Regions from separate parts of the Paenibacillus sp. FSL R7-0331 genome, predicted to be linked through region 1. Evidence: riboswitches for the same ligand, from Rfam matches in the RefSeq annotation. Region 1 holds a riboswitch; the other holds the start of a gene.
What was found. Region 1 has a riboswitch for cyclic di-AMP ahead of R70331_RS00500 (C40 family peptidase). Riboswitches for the same ligand answer to the same signal wherever they lie in the genome.

Region 1 (6,395 bases):
GGACATGAGATGAAGGATACAGGCATGATCCGGAGTTTAGACAGTCTTGGCAGAATTGTGGTTCCCGTAGAAATCCGCATGACCCGCAACATCGACATCGGGGACCCGATCGAATTTTTCATTTTGAATGATGAGATTATTGTACTCCGGAAATACACCTCAACTGAATGCACATTTTGCCGGAGCCTGGACCACGTGACCTACTATAAAGATCAGTTCATCTGCAACACATGCCTCAAGGAGCTGGGCGACCCGGGACGCATTCCGGAGGCGGCCGAGTCTTTGCAGAATCCCGCGGAGGACAGTGCAGAACCGGCCGGCAGCCGCCGGACCAAGACCGAGGAGATGAGCCAGCGTCTGGAGAAGGCAATAGCCGAACACCCTTATGCCAACCAGAAGGAGCTCGCTGAAGTGCTTGGCATCAGCCAGGCCAGAGTAAGCCAGCTCAAGCGCAAGCTTAGCTCGTCCGGGAAATAGAAGTACCTGCCAGACATCCATGACCCCTCATGAAATATAATAAGGGCTTGAACCTTCTTCCTCTGAAGGTTCAAGCCCTTTTGTCCGTTGTCACCTTTCGCTGCTATTCTCCCAAAGCATCCTTCAGCTCATCGGAAGTAGCTGCCCACCAGTCGGCATTGTGCGAGATCAGCAGCGATTTCAGCGCAGCCTTCTCTGCCGCTCCCAGGCCCTCCAGAATAATCTTGCGCTTTAGGGCAGCATCCAGCTTGTTCACATGATCGGCAAGAATTTTCCAGCCCCGCCGCGCCTCGGAGTCAATCCACATTTCACAGGCGGTAATACCGCCGTAAAGCTGTCCCTCAGGTGTACGGTCAACGGCAACCCAGACTACCCAGACCTGTCTTCCGTCCGGTACCTCATCACGGTTCATCGAGAATTTAATGCCCTTTTCCACCTTGCTTTTGGCATGCATGGCACCAATGTCGATAACGGCTTCACCGCCGTCGATAATGACCGGCGATACATTGTTAAGATCAATGGAGCCGGCTCCAAAGCCTTTATGCTTGCTTTTTGCGTTGACAATATTCAAGGCAATCTGCTTTTTGCCCTCCGGTTGTACGTTATCCACAAGTGCACATCCTTCCCTTTTGCTATACAAGATGAACTTGAGAATGCTTAAACGGACATTATCAAGTTCACGTTCTACAATAATTTAATTTTAGCTAATAATGCAGCGATTGCAAACATATACATCCCGTAGATGCTTGTCACGGGAGGAATCACAGTATGAAGCCACTGTCATTAAGGTTCATGATCATCTCTGCGGCCCTGGCCGCCCTCATCCTGCTGGGAGGCTCCCTTTGGCTCCTGAGCGGGCACAGCCCTGCCGCCCGGCCTGCCGCTGCCCCAAAAGAGGCCAAGTCCCCCTCCGCCGTGTCTCAGGCTAAGGCGGTGCAGCCTGATCTTCCCGAGAGCCAGCCTGTTCCGGTCTCTGAAGCCTTAAGCCAGCGGATAACCGAGTATCATATCGATGTAAGGCTGGATACAGATGCCCGGACTCTGGAGGCCGCTGAGACGCTCACCTGGACTCATCCCGGCCGGAAGCCTGTACAAGAGCTCTATTTTCATCTCTATCCCAACGCCTTCGCTTCTGAAAAAACAACATTTATGAAGGAATCCGGCGGCGAGCTGCGCGGAGATGCGATGCCGGAGGACGGATTCGGGAGCATGACGATAACTGACCTGCGGACTGCTGACGGGGTATCCCTTATGCAGCGCATGCAGTATGTGCAGCCTGATGACGGAAATATTCATGACCAGACTCTTGTAAAGGTGCATCTGCCGCAGCCGGTGAACGGCGGCGAGAGTGTGACACTCAAGATCCAGTTTGAGGTCAAGCTGCCTAAAATATTCGCCCGTATGGGAACTGCCGGGAATTTTGTAATGGCCGGGCAGTGGTTTCCCAAGCTGAGCGTATATGAGCCTGAAGGAACCAGAGGCGTTAAGGAGGAGGGCTGGAATCTTCACCAGTATCACGGCACTTCTGAGTTTTACAGCGATTTCGGCATCTATAATGTAACCATTTCTGTTCCCGAAGGCTATATCGTCGGTGCTACGGGCTTTCCGGTGAAAAGTGCCCAGATCAAGCAGGACCGGAAAATCTATCAGTTCTACGCCGATGATGTCCATGACTTTGCCTGGGCAGCCTCCCCTGATTTTGTCGTTGCCGAGGAGGCCTTCTCCGCACCTAATGTACCGGGTGTACGGATCAAGCTCTACCTGGACCCGCTGCACAAGGAACTGCAGGAACGGTATTTTCAGGCTGCCAAGGCTGCGCTTACCGCATTCAGCAAATGGTATGGGCCTTATCCATATTCCACCCTGTCAATCGTGGTCCCTCCCCGTGAAGGCAACGGTGCAGGGGGGATGGAGTATCCTACGCTGATCACTGCCTTCGGCGCAGCCGAAAGTTCTCCGGGCATGTCGCTTGAGCGTACTGTTATTCATGAGATCGGTCACCAGTACTTCTACGGAATGGTGGCAAACAATGAATTTGAAGAGGCATGGCTCGATGAAAGCTTCACGTCCTATGCGGAGGACCGGCTGATGGAGCAGGAATACGGAATAAGCTCCAGTAACAGCCTGCAGGCCAGTCTGGTATCTGCTCCTCAGCCGCTCAATCTGGAAACCTGGAAATATACGGCCGCAGAAGGGTATACCCGCAATGTATATATCCGCGGCAAGCTGGTGCTGAAGGATATCGAGCAGCAGGTCGGAACCAAAACTATGGATGCCATCATGCTCTCATACGCCCGTAAGTACAGATTCAAGCATCCCGCCACTGCTGATTTTCAGAAGGTTGTTGAAAAAGTAACCAAGCAGTCATGGCAGGACTATTTTGACAAGTATGTATACAGCGGCGGAGCACCTGACTTCTCTGTAGACCTCATCACCACCGGCCCTGCCAAAAATAAGACTAATAACGAGGAAGCCCTTTATGAAGCTACGGTGGAAATAAGCAATAAAGGCAGCAGTTATGCCGATGTTCCGGTTAAGTTCACCTTCTCGGACGGTTATTCCGTACAGCAGTTCTGGAACGGGGAGCAGAAAACAACTGCCTTTCAGCTGTCCTATAAAGCTCCGCTTGCCTCGGTGGATATTGATCCCGGGCACTCCATACTTCTTGAGAGTAAGCACCTTAACAATTTCATGCTGGCTGAGCTTGCGCCGAAGACACTTTCGCGCTGGACGCTAAGTGTAACCAAACTGCTTGAAACTCTGCTCGGAACTCTAGTCTGGTGAGGTGAAGGATAGTGAAAAGAGCGATTTCCCGCAGCTGGATCAGCATGAAGGAGCAATTTTACATTCTGATTCTGCTGTTTATCTACCGGCTGCTCTGGGGCTATTTTTTGTACAGGTTTGTCAGATCTGCCGTTATTCCCGTGCTCCTGCGTTATCCCGACACCCATGCCGGGGGCAGCGCTCTGGGCAGACTGCTGTATTATATCGAGGGCCAGGCTGCATTAAGCGGAGATCCTGCAGTTCAGCGCTGGCTCTGGCTCCTGCTGGCTCTGTCTCTGCTGCGGCTGCTGGTTTCCCCTTTGATCCGCGCCGGCCTGCTGCATGAGCTGCATCAGGAACGCAAAGGTGAGCGCGGCCTGTTCTTTTTCCCGGGAATGAAGACCTACGGGCTTCCGGTATTTGTCTTCAGCCTGGCTGAATGGCTGCTCTCTGCGCTCCCGCTTTATTGGCTGCTGCCCAAGCTGTATTCACTGCTGTTAGGCGGGCTGCTGGATTATAAGCTGCTGCTGAAGCTTCTCCCCTATCTGCTGGCCTGGATGCTCTACCTGTATATCATCCGTACAGCGCTGCTCTACATGCAATTCGGTTATACCGCAGGAACAGGCATGTTCTCCGGGCTGCTGGCATACCTAAGACTGCTTGCTCCTTCTACCGGAGCTTCAATCGTGCTTGGTGCGGGAGGACTGGTGACGTGGCTGCTGTGCGCTGTAACTGCACTATTCTATCCCGGCCTGCCTGCGCTGCTCTTCCGCCAGCTATCACCGCTCCCGTCCACCTTGTTCAAAATGTGGGGAATCGCCGCCCAGTACCATCTGTGGAGCAGTAAAACATTTCCACAATAATTTCCCGCCAAAACGGCATATTAAAAGAGTCACTGCCTCTGATTTAGGGGTGTGGCTCTTTTGTCCGTAGCGATAAGTTTACAGTGCATTTGCAAAACATTAAAACCTTTGATACAATGATGCCTGTACCGCTGGTAACAACTTTGTAATCTTTTGAAACTAATTCGACTAACTGTATGTACCTTATACACTTCAACATTGTCATTTAACAGTCACTGTTCTGGTGCATAAAACGCCAAATTCCCAGCACCGGGAAGTGGGGGAACCATATTTTGGGTGAATTGATCTCGCTTTAGAGGGGTCATAGGGGAACCTTCTACCGAATCCTTAAGCTAACCTCGCAGGCCTTGGAAGGAGTACATCTTTTGAAAAGTCACACATCATTTCGTACACATCTTAAAAAGAAATGCACAGCAGCAGCACTGGGTCTTGTGATGGTATTCACTATGGGCGCTACAAGCGTGTCAGCTGATTCCAAAATGGACGCCGTTATCTCCAAAACCATCGGAGTTTCGTACAAAACGGGAGGTACAAGCACTTCCGGCTTCGATTGTTCAGGTTTTACCAAATACGTATTTAAAAACGTCGGCCTTACACTGCCCCGCACCTCTAAAGCGCAGTATAGTGTAGGAACGCCCGTTTCTAAAAGCAATCTGCGTGCCGGCGATCTTGTCTTCTTCAATACGCTGGGTAACGGAGTCTCCCATGTAGGTATTTATGTCGGTGACGGTAAATTCGCACAATCCTCAAGCTCAAAGGGTGTAACCATCAGTTCGCTGAGTCAGGCTTACTGGGCCAACCGCTACGTTGGCGCTAAACGCGTAATGAGCACAACAGCTTACCAGGCTGTCGCTTACGATTGAACTTCCCCTCACATATAACCTCTGACACATAATTGTAAATTATATCAGCCCGGACGTGATTATTGCCGTAATCATCTCCGGGTTGCTTCTTTTTTTCCTTATTATACCTTTTACACACTTCAAAGAGTACTGAAACACCCTTCTTACTAAAAATTCCACAATTTTTCAGAAAAAAGCTTACTTTGCACGTAAATTTGAGTCTTTATATGCAGTTTTCTCTCTTAAATAACGCAAATATTATGCACTAATATGTTTTAAGTGATTGCCAACGGCCTCTGTCTTTGTTACAATTATCGCAGTGAGATTTTAGTAACATTTTTGTAATTATTCAACCGGGTTTTACAAACGTTTTGTCATAATGTTCTGCAAGCTAATCCTAATCAACAGTCGTGCCGAGTTCCCTTACGAAATAAGGGAAACGGGGGAACCGATTTTGGGTGAATTGACCTCCTATTCACAGAGGGGTCATAGGGGACCTTCAACCGAACCCTTAAGCTAACCTCGTAGGCATTTGGAAGGGGTATTTACTTTTGAAGAAGAAGTTAGCCGCCGCACTACTCAGTTTTTCTATTATGCTAACCATTGGAGCAGGAAGCGCTTTTGCCGATTCCAAAATGGATAAAGTCATCGATAAGGCCATCGGAACCAAATATGTTTCCGGCGGAGTATCGACTAACGGCTTTGATTGCTCCGGTTTCACCATGTACGTGTTTGATAAGATCGGCATTAACCTGCCGCATCAATCCGGCTCCCAATACCAGATGGGTACTGCGATCTCCCGTGATAATCTGCGGGAAGGCGATCTTGTATTCTTTAATACAAGCGGCCGCGGCGTATCCCATGTCGGCATTTATGTCGGTGACGGCAAATTCGCACATGCTTCAAGCTCAAAGGGCGTAACCATCAGCTCGCTGAGTGACAACTACTACGTCAACCGCTACGTTGGCGCCAAACGGATCATGAGCACAGATGCTTACCATGCAGTTGCAACGGATGCCGAAGATAACGATGATGTTCAATAAGTAACGATAAGACAGGCGCTTTTCCAGGATTTTTGCCGAAATCTTGGAGGGCTCCTGTTTTTTTGTCTATAAAATTACTTACCCCTTCCCTCATGCATAAAACAGCTTAAAACCCATTTTTCTGCGTTTTCATAAAATATTTTTGGCGGTTTGTCAAGTTTCTGCTGCCTGCGGCAAATTCCTGAGTTGAACACGCCCTCTTTTGTATATAATTAAATATACACATATAGCAAATTGCAGCATTGGAAGGAGGCCTGTGGCCTTATGAGCAGTTCCCCTGTTACATTTCACGTTGTACCGATGGACACCAGCCATGCTGAGGATATCTGTACCTGGGATTACAGGCCGCCCTATAACATTTACGGTTGGCTGCCCTGGGAGCAAATGCAGGCGCTCGGTATTGAATT
Region 2 (6,395 bases), 3.2 Mb from region 1:
TATCTGGTTGCTGAGGATATTACGCCCTTTATACAGTTTCAGCAGCAGCTGATTGAAGCCAAGGAAGCCGCAGAAGGCGCAGACCGGATGAAAAGCGAGTTCCTGACAACGATGAGCCACGAGATCCGCACACCGCTGAACGGTATAATCGGGATCAATCAGCTCCTTGCCGATGACATTGCCGAACCCGGTCAGCAGGAGCTGCTGAGGCTGCAGTATAACAGCAGTCAGGCGCTGCTGAGTGTCGTGAATGATGTGCTGGACTTCTCCAGGCTGGATTCGGACGGGTTGCAGCTGCGCAGCGAAGCTTTTCCGCTTCAGGCACTGCTTACGGAATGTTCCGAGCTGTTCGAGTCGGCTGCGAAGGAAAAGGGACTGCAGCTGAAGCTGCAGGTTACCGGGGATATTCCTGAATATGTAAAAGGGGACAGCCTGAGAATCCGCCAAATTCTGGTGAATCTGATCGGCAATGCCGTCAAATTTACGCCTGACGGCGGGGTGACAATTGAGGTTGGGTTCAGCTCAGTAGAGGGCACAAAAGGAGAATATACTTTTCGCATCAAGGATACCGGTATTGGCATCCCTGCGGATAAGCTGCCGCTGTTATTTCAACCCTTTACCCAGCTGGATGCCTCACATAACCGGCAGTATCCGGGCACCGGGCTTGGGCTTGCGATCTGCAGGAAGCTGGTGGAGCTGATGGACGGGAACATCAGAATTAACTCAGAACCCGGTACCGGGACTGAGGCTGTTTTCAGCCTGATGCTTGATTCAGGACAGATGGAGGGCGAAGAGTCCCGGGACTTTAGTGAGCCGGACTCCCTGGAGCTGAAAACGGAGGCTGTATAAGCTTAGGTTTGCCAAAGTGAGAAGTTTAATTATATAATTTTAAATTATATGATTCATATTCAACGGGTCCCGCGGGACAGAAAGGAACTCTCACTTGAGCAAAAACAAACGCAAAAGCGCTGCACTTCCCCAGAAGAGCAAAAATGAGAAGCTCGTAGCGCAGATGGAGAACCAAAAGAAGAAAACACTGATAGTGATTGTTTCGACGATCGTGGTGGTGGCTGTTATTTTTGCAGGATTATTTATGCTGGCCGGCAGAGACAGCTCAACAGCAGGCACACCAGCTGCACCGGTTGAATTCAATTACAGTGAAATGTCGAGACTGGGCAGTGAAGATGCACCGGTCAAAATCGTGGAATTCGGCGATTACAAATGCCCGGCTTGCGCCCAGTTTGCAGGTGTAATCAAGCCGCAGATTGTTCAGGAATATGTAAATCAGGATAAGGCAGCCCTGTACTTTGTAAATCTGGCCTTCCTTGGTCCTGACTCAACAACGGCAGCCCTTGCAGCCTTGTCGGTTTATAATCAGAACAGCGATGCATTCTGGACATACTATGATGCTCTCTATGCGAATCAAGGCGACGAGAATAAGGAATGGGCTACGCCTGACTTCCTGGTCGAGCTGGCGCAGAAAGAGAAGCTGCCAATTGATTTCGAGTTGCTCCGCAAAGACATTGAAGACAAAACGTATAACAGCCAGATCCAGAGTGAAGTGCAGCTGGCTACAGCATCCGGCGTATCATCTACACCAACGCTGTTTGTCAACGGGGTAATGGTCAATGAGCCGTTTAATATGGAGGCTATTGATGCCCAGATTCAGGCCGCTTCCGAAGCGGCGGTTGCCCAGTGATGAGGTTCACTGCCTTTTGCCGGCGTCATTGTCTGTATCTGGCCTGGTTCGTATCCATTATTGCGGTTGCAGGGAGCTTATATCTGAGCGAAGTATTGAAATATGAGCCGTGCAAGCTATGCTGGTTCCAGCGTATCTTCATGTATCCGCAGCTGTTTCTGCTGGGAATTGCCACGTACCGCGGGGATAAAAAGATTATTCCTTACGTCTTGCCGTTAAGCATCATCGGCGGAAGCATCTCCATCTATCACTATGCAGAGCAGAAGATTCCTGCACTGAGCAAGGTGCTTCCTTGTACAGTAGGCGTTCCCTGCAATGTTGATTATGTGAATCTATTAGGCTTTATTACCATCCCATTGATGGCCTTGACCGCCTTCACGCTGATTACAATTTTACTGTGGACAGGACGCAAAGATACGGCAGGGGAATAGACCGCTGACAGCAGGCTTCAGCACATAATAAACCATGATTTTTTTGTCACAAATAACATCCGAAATACGTTAAAACCAAGATACAAAGGGATAATGCAAGAGAATGAAAGAGCCATTCATCCCCGATCTTGGAATTGCGTGTTTTGGATGTTTTTTCATGTCTTTTCATTTGTTTCACAGCTTTACTGGGAATGCTTTGTAGACTATCATTAAGCCTTGTGAGAAGTTGAATATGCGCTGAATTTTCCGCAGGGAAATCGGGGGAACCAAACTCGGCTGAAAGGCCGACGGGGTGAATCGGAAGCAGGCCGTAAAGGCTGTAACCGTAGGGCTTTCCACAGTCCGAATCCGCCAGCTAACCTCGTAAGCAAAGGTGGGATAATGACCATGCCAGAAGCATGCGGATCATTTCCGTATGCTTATTTTTGTGCCTGCATTTATGAAAATCCCCCTATGAAAACGATGAAAACAGCGCACGGTATAACCGGTTCAACTAACAAAGAGAGGAACTGTTACAACAATGGTAAGCAAGGTAAAACGACTATTGATCGGACGTCCGATGAAGTCGAACGAACACGATCATGAAAAGTTATCCAAGGTAAAGGCACTGGCTGTCCTGTCTTCTGATGCGCTCTCGTCTGTAGCCTACGGAACGGAACAAATTCTATTGGTGCTGGTGGCTGCGGGCTTCACTGCCATCTGGTACTCCCTGCCAATCGCGCTTGCCGTATTGGGCCTGCTGGCCATACTCATTCTATCCTACCGGCAGACGATTTTTGCCTATCCGCAGGGCGGAGGAGCCTATATCGTAGCCAAAAGCAATCTCGGTGTACCCACTGGCCTGTTAGCCGGCGGATCGCTGCTGGTCGATTATATTCTTACCGTTGCCGTTAGCGCCTCGGCGGGCACGGACGCGATCACATCGGCTTTTCCAGGCTTGCATGATCATACTGTACTTATTGCTGTTTCTGTTATTCTATTGTTAACGATCGTCAATCTGCGCGGGGTTACGGAATCGGCCTCTTTTATCGCAATCCCGGTATATTTATTCGTCGTTTCGATCTTCTTTCTGATCGGTGCAGGGGTGTTCAAATACTTGACTGTAGGCGCTCATGCCAGTGTTCCTGAAATCGGCTCGGCGGTGTCCAATGTCAGTCTGTTCTTATTATTAAAAGCATTCAGCTCCGGCTGTTCGGCACTGACCGGGGTAGAAGCAGTCTCCAACGCGATCCCGAACTTCAAGGCTCCGGCTGAAAAAAATGCCGCCAAAACGCTGATGATGATGGGGCTTATCCTCGGTCTGATGTTCACAGGTATTACCCTGCTGGCTTACTGGTATGGGGTTACCCCGGATGAAAAAGCAACAGTAGTGTCACAAATTGCGGAGTCAACCTTTGGCCGCGGCGGTTTGTACTTCTTCATTCAAGGGGTTACGGCTGTCATCCTCTTCCTGGCTGCAAATACGGCTTACTCGGCGTTCCCGCTGCTGGCCTTCATGTTTGCCAAAGACAAGTATCTGCCGCATGCATTTATGGTCCGCGGAGACCGGCTGGGCTTCTCTAACGGAATTATTTTTCTCGGCGTCCTGTCGGCGGTGCTGGTAGCTGCTTTTCACGGAAATACAGAAGGTCTGATTCCGCTGTATGCAGTCGGCGTATTTATCCCGTTCACACTGTCCCAGCTCGGGATGATGGTGCACTGGTTCAAAACAAGACCCAAGGGCTGGCAGAACAAGTTTGCAGTGAACACGGTCGGCATGCTCACTACACTCACAATTACTATGATCTTCATTATTACGAAGTTCTCCAGCGTGTGGATGGCCTTCATCTTCCTGCCGGTCGTCATGTTCGTGTTCCACCGGATTCACCGCCATTACATGAACACAGCAGACCAGCTGCGCATTTGCCCGGCAACCGATAAGCCGTGTATTAAAGGAAGTACCGTTGTCGTGCCTGTAGCCGGTGTAACCCGCGCCGTGCTTCATTCAATCAGCTATGCCAAGTCCTTGACGGATAATGTGGTGGCTGTATATGTAGGGTTTGATGAAGAGGAGATTCACCGGATGGAGCAGAAGTGGGAGGAATGGAATCCGGGTGTGCGCCTGATCGTTCTGCGTTCCCGGTACCGCAGCATCATCCGCCCGCTGGTCAAGTTTATTGAAACCGTAGAGTGGAAGACCGCTTCAACGGACCATATTACGGTGCTGATTCCGCAGTTTATTACGAAGCATTGGTGGCAGGCGGTTCTCCATAATCAGACCAGTCTGTTCATCCGCTCTTACCTCATGAATCAGAAGGATATTGTAGTTGCAACAGTACCGTACCATCTGCATAAATAGTCGGGGAATAGGAAAAGGGCTGCTCCCGTTGATGACGGAGGCGGCCTTTTTGTGTGAACTCTTGTACAACTTTCATATATTTGCGATAATGGTAATTGAGAAACAATATCAGTCGGTTGATAAACGATTTCAATTGGATAATCCAATTTCAAAGCATCACTATACATAAGTATTTAAGGAGTGGAGAACATGTCAGAACGATTGAATACAGAACAGCTTAGTATCGGGTACGCGGAAGCAACAATAGTGAAGGGGCTTAACCTGTCACTTCCAACCGGGAAAATCACCGCACTGGTTGGAGCTAACGGCTCCGGCAAATCTACAATTCTTAAAACAATGGCCCGGATCATGAAGCCCAAGAGCGGAAGCGTTATGCTTGACGGCAAATCTATTCATACCTTGTCTACCAAAGAAGTAGCCCGCCAGCTGGCGATCCTGCCGCAGAACCCGACGGCACCGGACGGGTTGACGGTGTCCGAGCTGGTCAGCTATGGCCGTTATCCGCATCAGAAGGGCTTCGGCACAATGACGCCGGAAGACCGTGAAATCATCGCTAATGCCATTACAGTGACCGGTATGGAGGAATTCCATGACCGCCCGATCGACCGCCTCTCCGGCGGACAGCGCCAGCGTGCCTGGATCGCTATGGCTCTGGCCCAGCAGACGGAGATTCTGTTTCTGGATGAGCCGACTACGTTCCTCGATATGGCCCACCAGCTGGAAGTGCTGCAGCTGCTGCAGAAGCTGAACCAGGAGGAAGGCCGGACCATTATTATGGTAGTCCATGACCTGAACCATGCCTCCCGCTACGCGCAGCATATGGTGGCGATCAAGGCAGGCACAGTCATCAGTGAAGGGGCTCCCGCTGAGGTTATGACTCCGGATGTGCTTCGTAAGGTATTCGGGATTGAATGTGACATTGTTGCTGATCCGCGGACCGGTGTGCCGCTGTGCCTGCCGTATGAGCTGGCGGCGTACAAGGCAGCCGGATTATAAATAGTTTAAGGGAAGCATCAGGAGGAGGAAATGAGATGACAGAAGAACAGGAGCAGGAACAGATAAAGGATTTCGGCAGCAAATTTGACCTTCATCCCGGTATCCCCGAAGGCACTAAGCATTCATTTAATGCCGGAGATATGGCTGATGAAGCCGGAATGAGAGCCTTTATCGAATGCTACAGGCCGCTGATAAAAGGGCTGGATGATAAGGTGGCAGCAACCTACTTTGCCGGAGCATTCGGAAATATTGCTCTTGCAGTCCAGTATGCGCTCACCGTAGCATCCGCTGTCCCTGTCGTCAGTCTGCAGAGGTTGTCTGTACATCTCATTCCTGCCGATGGATATTGGCGTGCGGCCTTTTCTCTGGGTGAATGGTCATTTGAGCCTGCTCCGGCGGAAGCCGGGCAGCGGAGAGAATGGCGCAATGAGCAGCTGATACGGTTCTACCGGGATACGGCTGCTCCGATGCTGTCCATGCTGTCCCGGGTCACCGGACTATCCGGTGGAGAAATCTGGGGACAGCTGCCTACCAAATTTAACTATTACCTGGAGGTCTTTACCTCGGGGGGGCTTCCTGAGCGCTTGTTGAATACGCTGCAGGACGATTACAGGTACCTGTGCGAAGAAATACCGGCAGAAATATTCGGTTTGAAGAAAAATCCGTTCCGCGTCCAGGTGCGCAAGCTTGAATCGCTGGCTGATCCGGATAAGACCGTGAATATGCGCAACCGCTGCTGCCTCTATTACCGGACCGAAGGAGGAAGCTACTGCTATACCTGCCCGCGGCTGAAAGAAGAGGAACGGGCGGTACGCCGGACGGAGTTCAGGAAACCGGCATCAGCAGGACAGGCATAGAAATAATATTTCATAAAATGTCCGCATAAACTCTATAAGCACAGCAGCAGCAACAGGCTCCCGTCATTGACAAG

Region 2: it holds a riboswitch for cyclic di-AMP, as region 1 does, so the genes downstream of both, R70331_RS16090 (APC family permease) here and R70331_RS00500 (C40 family peptidase) in region 1, are expected to answer to the same signal.

Annotation. Positions count from the first base shown of each region.
Region 1 is NZ_CP009284.1:100,521-106,915, reverse strand. Features, by position in the region: gene R70331_RS00520 (AbrB/MazE/SpoVT family DNA-binding domain-containing protein) at 10-477, shown strand; gene R70331_RS00515 (YwhD family protein) at 581-1,087, opposite strand; gene R70331_RS00510 (M1 family aminopeptidase) at 1,246-3,261, shown strand; gene R70331_RS00505 (hypothetical protein) at 3,273-4,103, shown strand; cyclic di-AMP (ydaO/yuaA leader) riboswitch at 4,327-4,465, shown strand; gene R70331_RS00500 (C40 family peptidase) at 4,538-4,966, shown strand; cyclic di-AMP (ydaO/yuaA leader) riboswitch at 5,347-5,491, shown strand; gene R70331_RS00495 (C40 family peptidase) at 5,497-5,988, shown strand; gene R70331_RS00490 (GNAT family N-acetyltransferase) at 6,253-6,395, shown strand, end outside.
Region 2 is NZ_CP009284.1:3,826,288-3,832,682, reverse strand. Features, by position in the region: gene R70331_RS16105 (ATP-binding protein) at 1-849, shown strand, start outside; gene R70331_RS16100 (DsbA family protein) at 944-1,699, shown strand; gene R70331_RS16095 (disulfide oxidoreductase) at 1,699-2,130, shown strand; cyclic di-AMP (ydaO/yuaA leader) riboswitch at 2,356-2,515, shown strand; gene R70331_RS16090 (APC family permease) at 2,651-4,468, shown strand; gene R70331_RS16085 (ABC transporter ATP-binding protein) at 4,658-5,464, shown strand; gene R70331_RS16080 ((2Fe-2S)-binding protein) at 5,500-6,321, shown strand.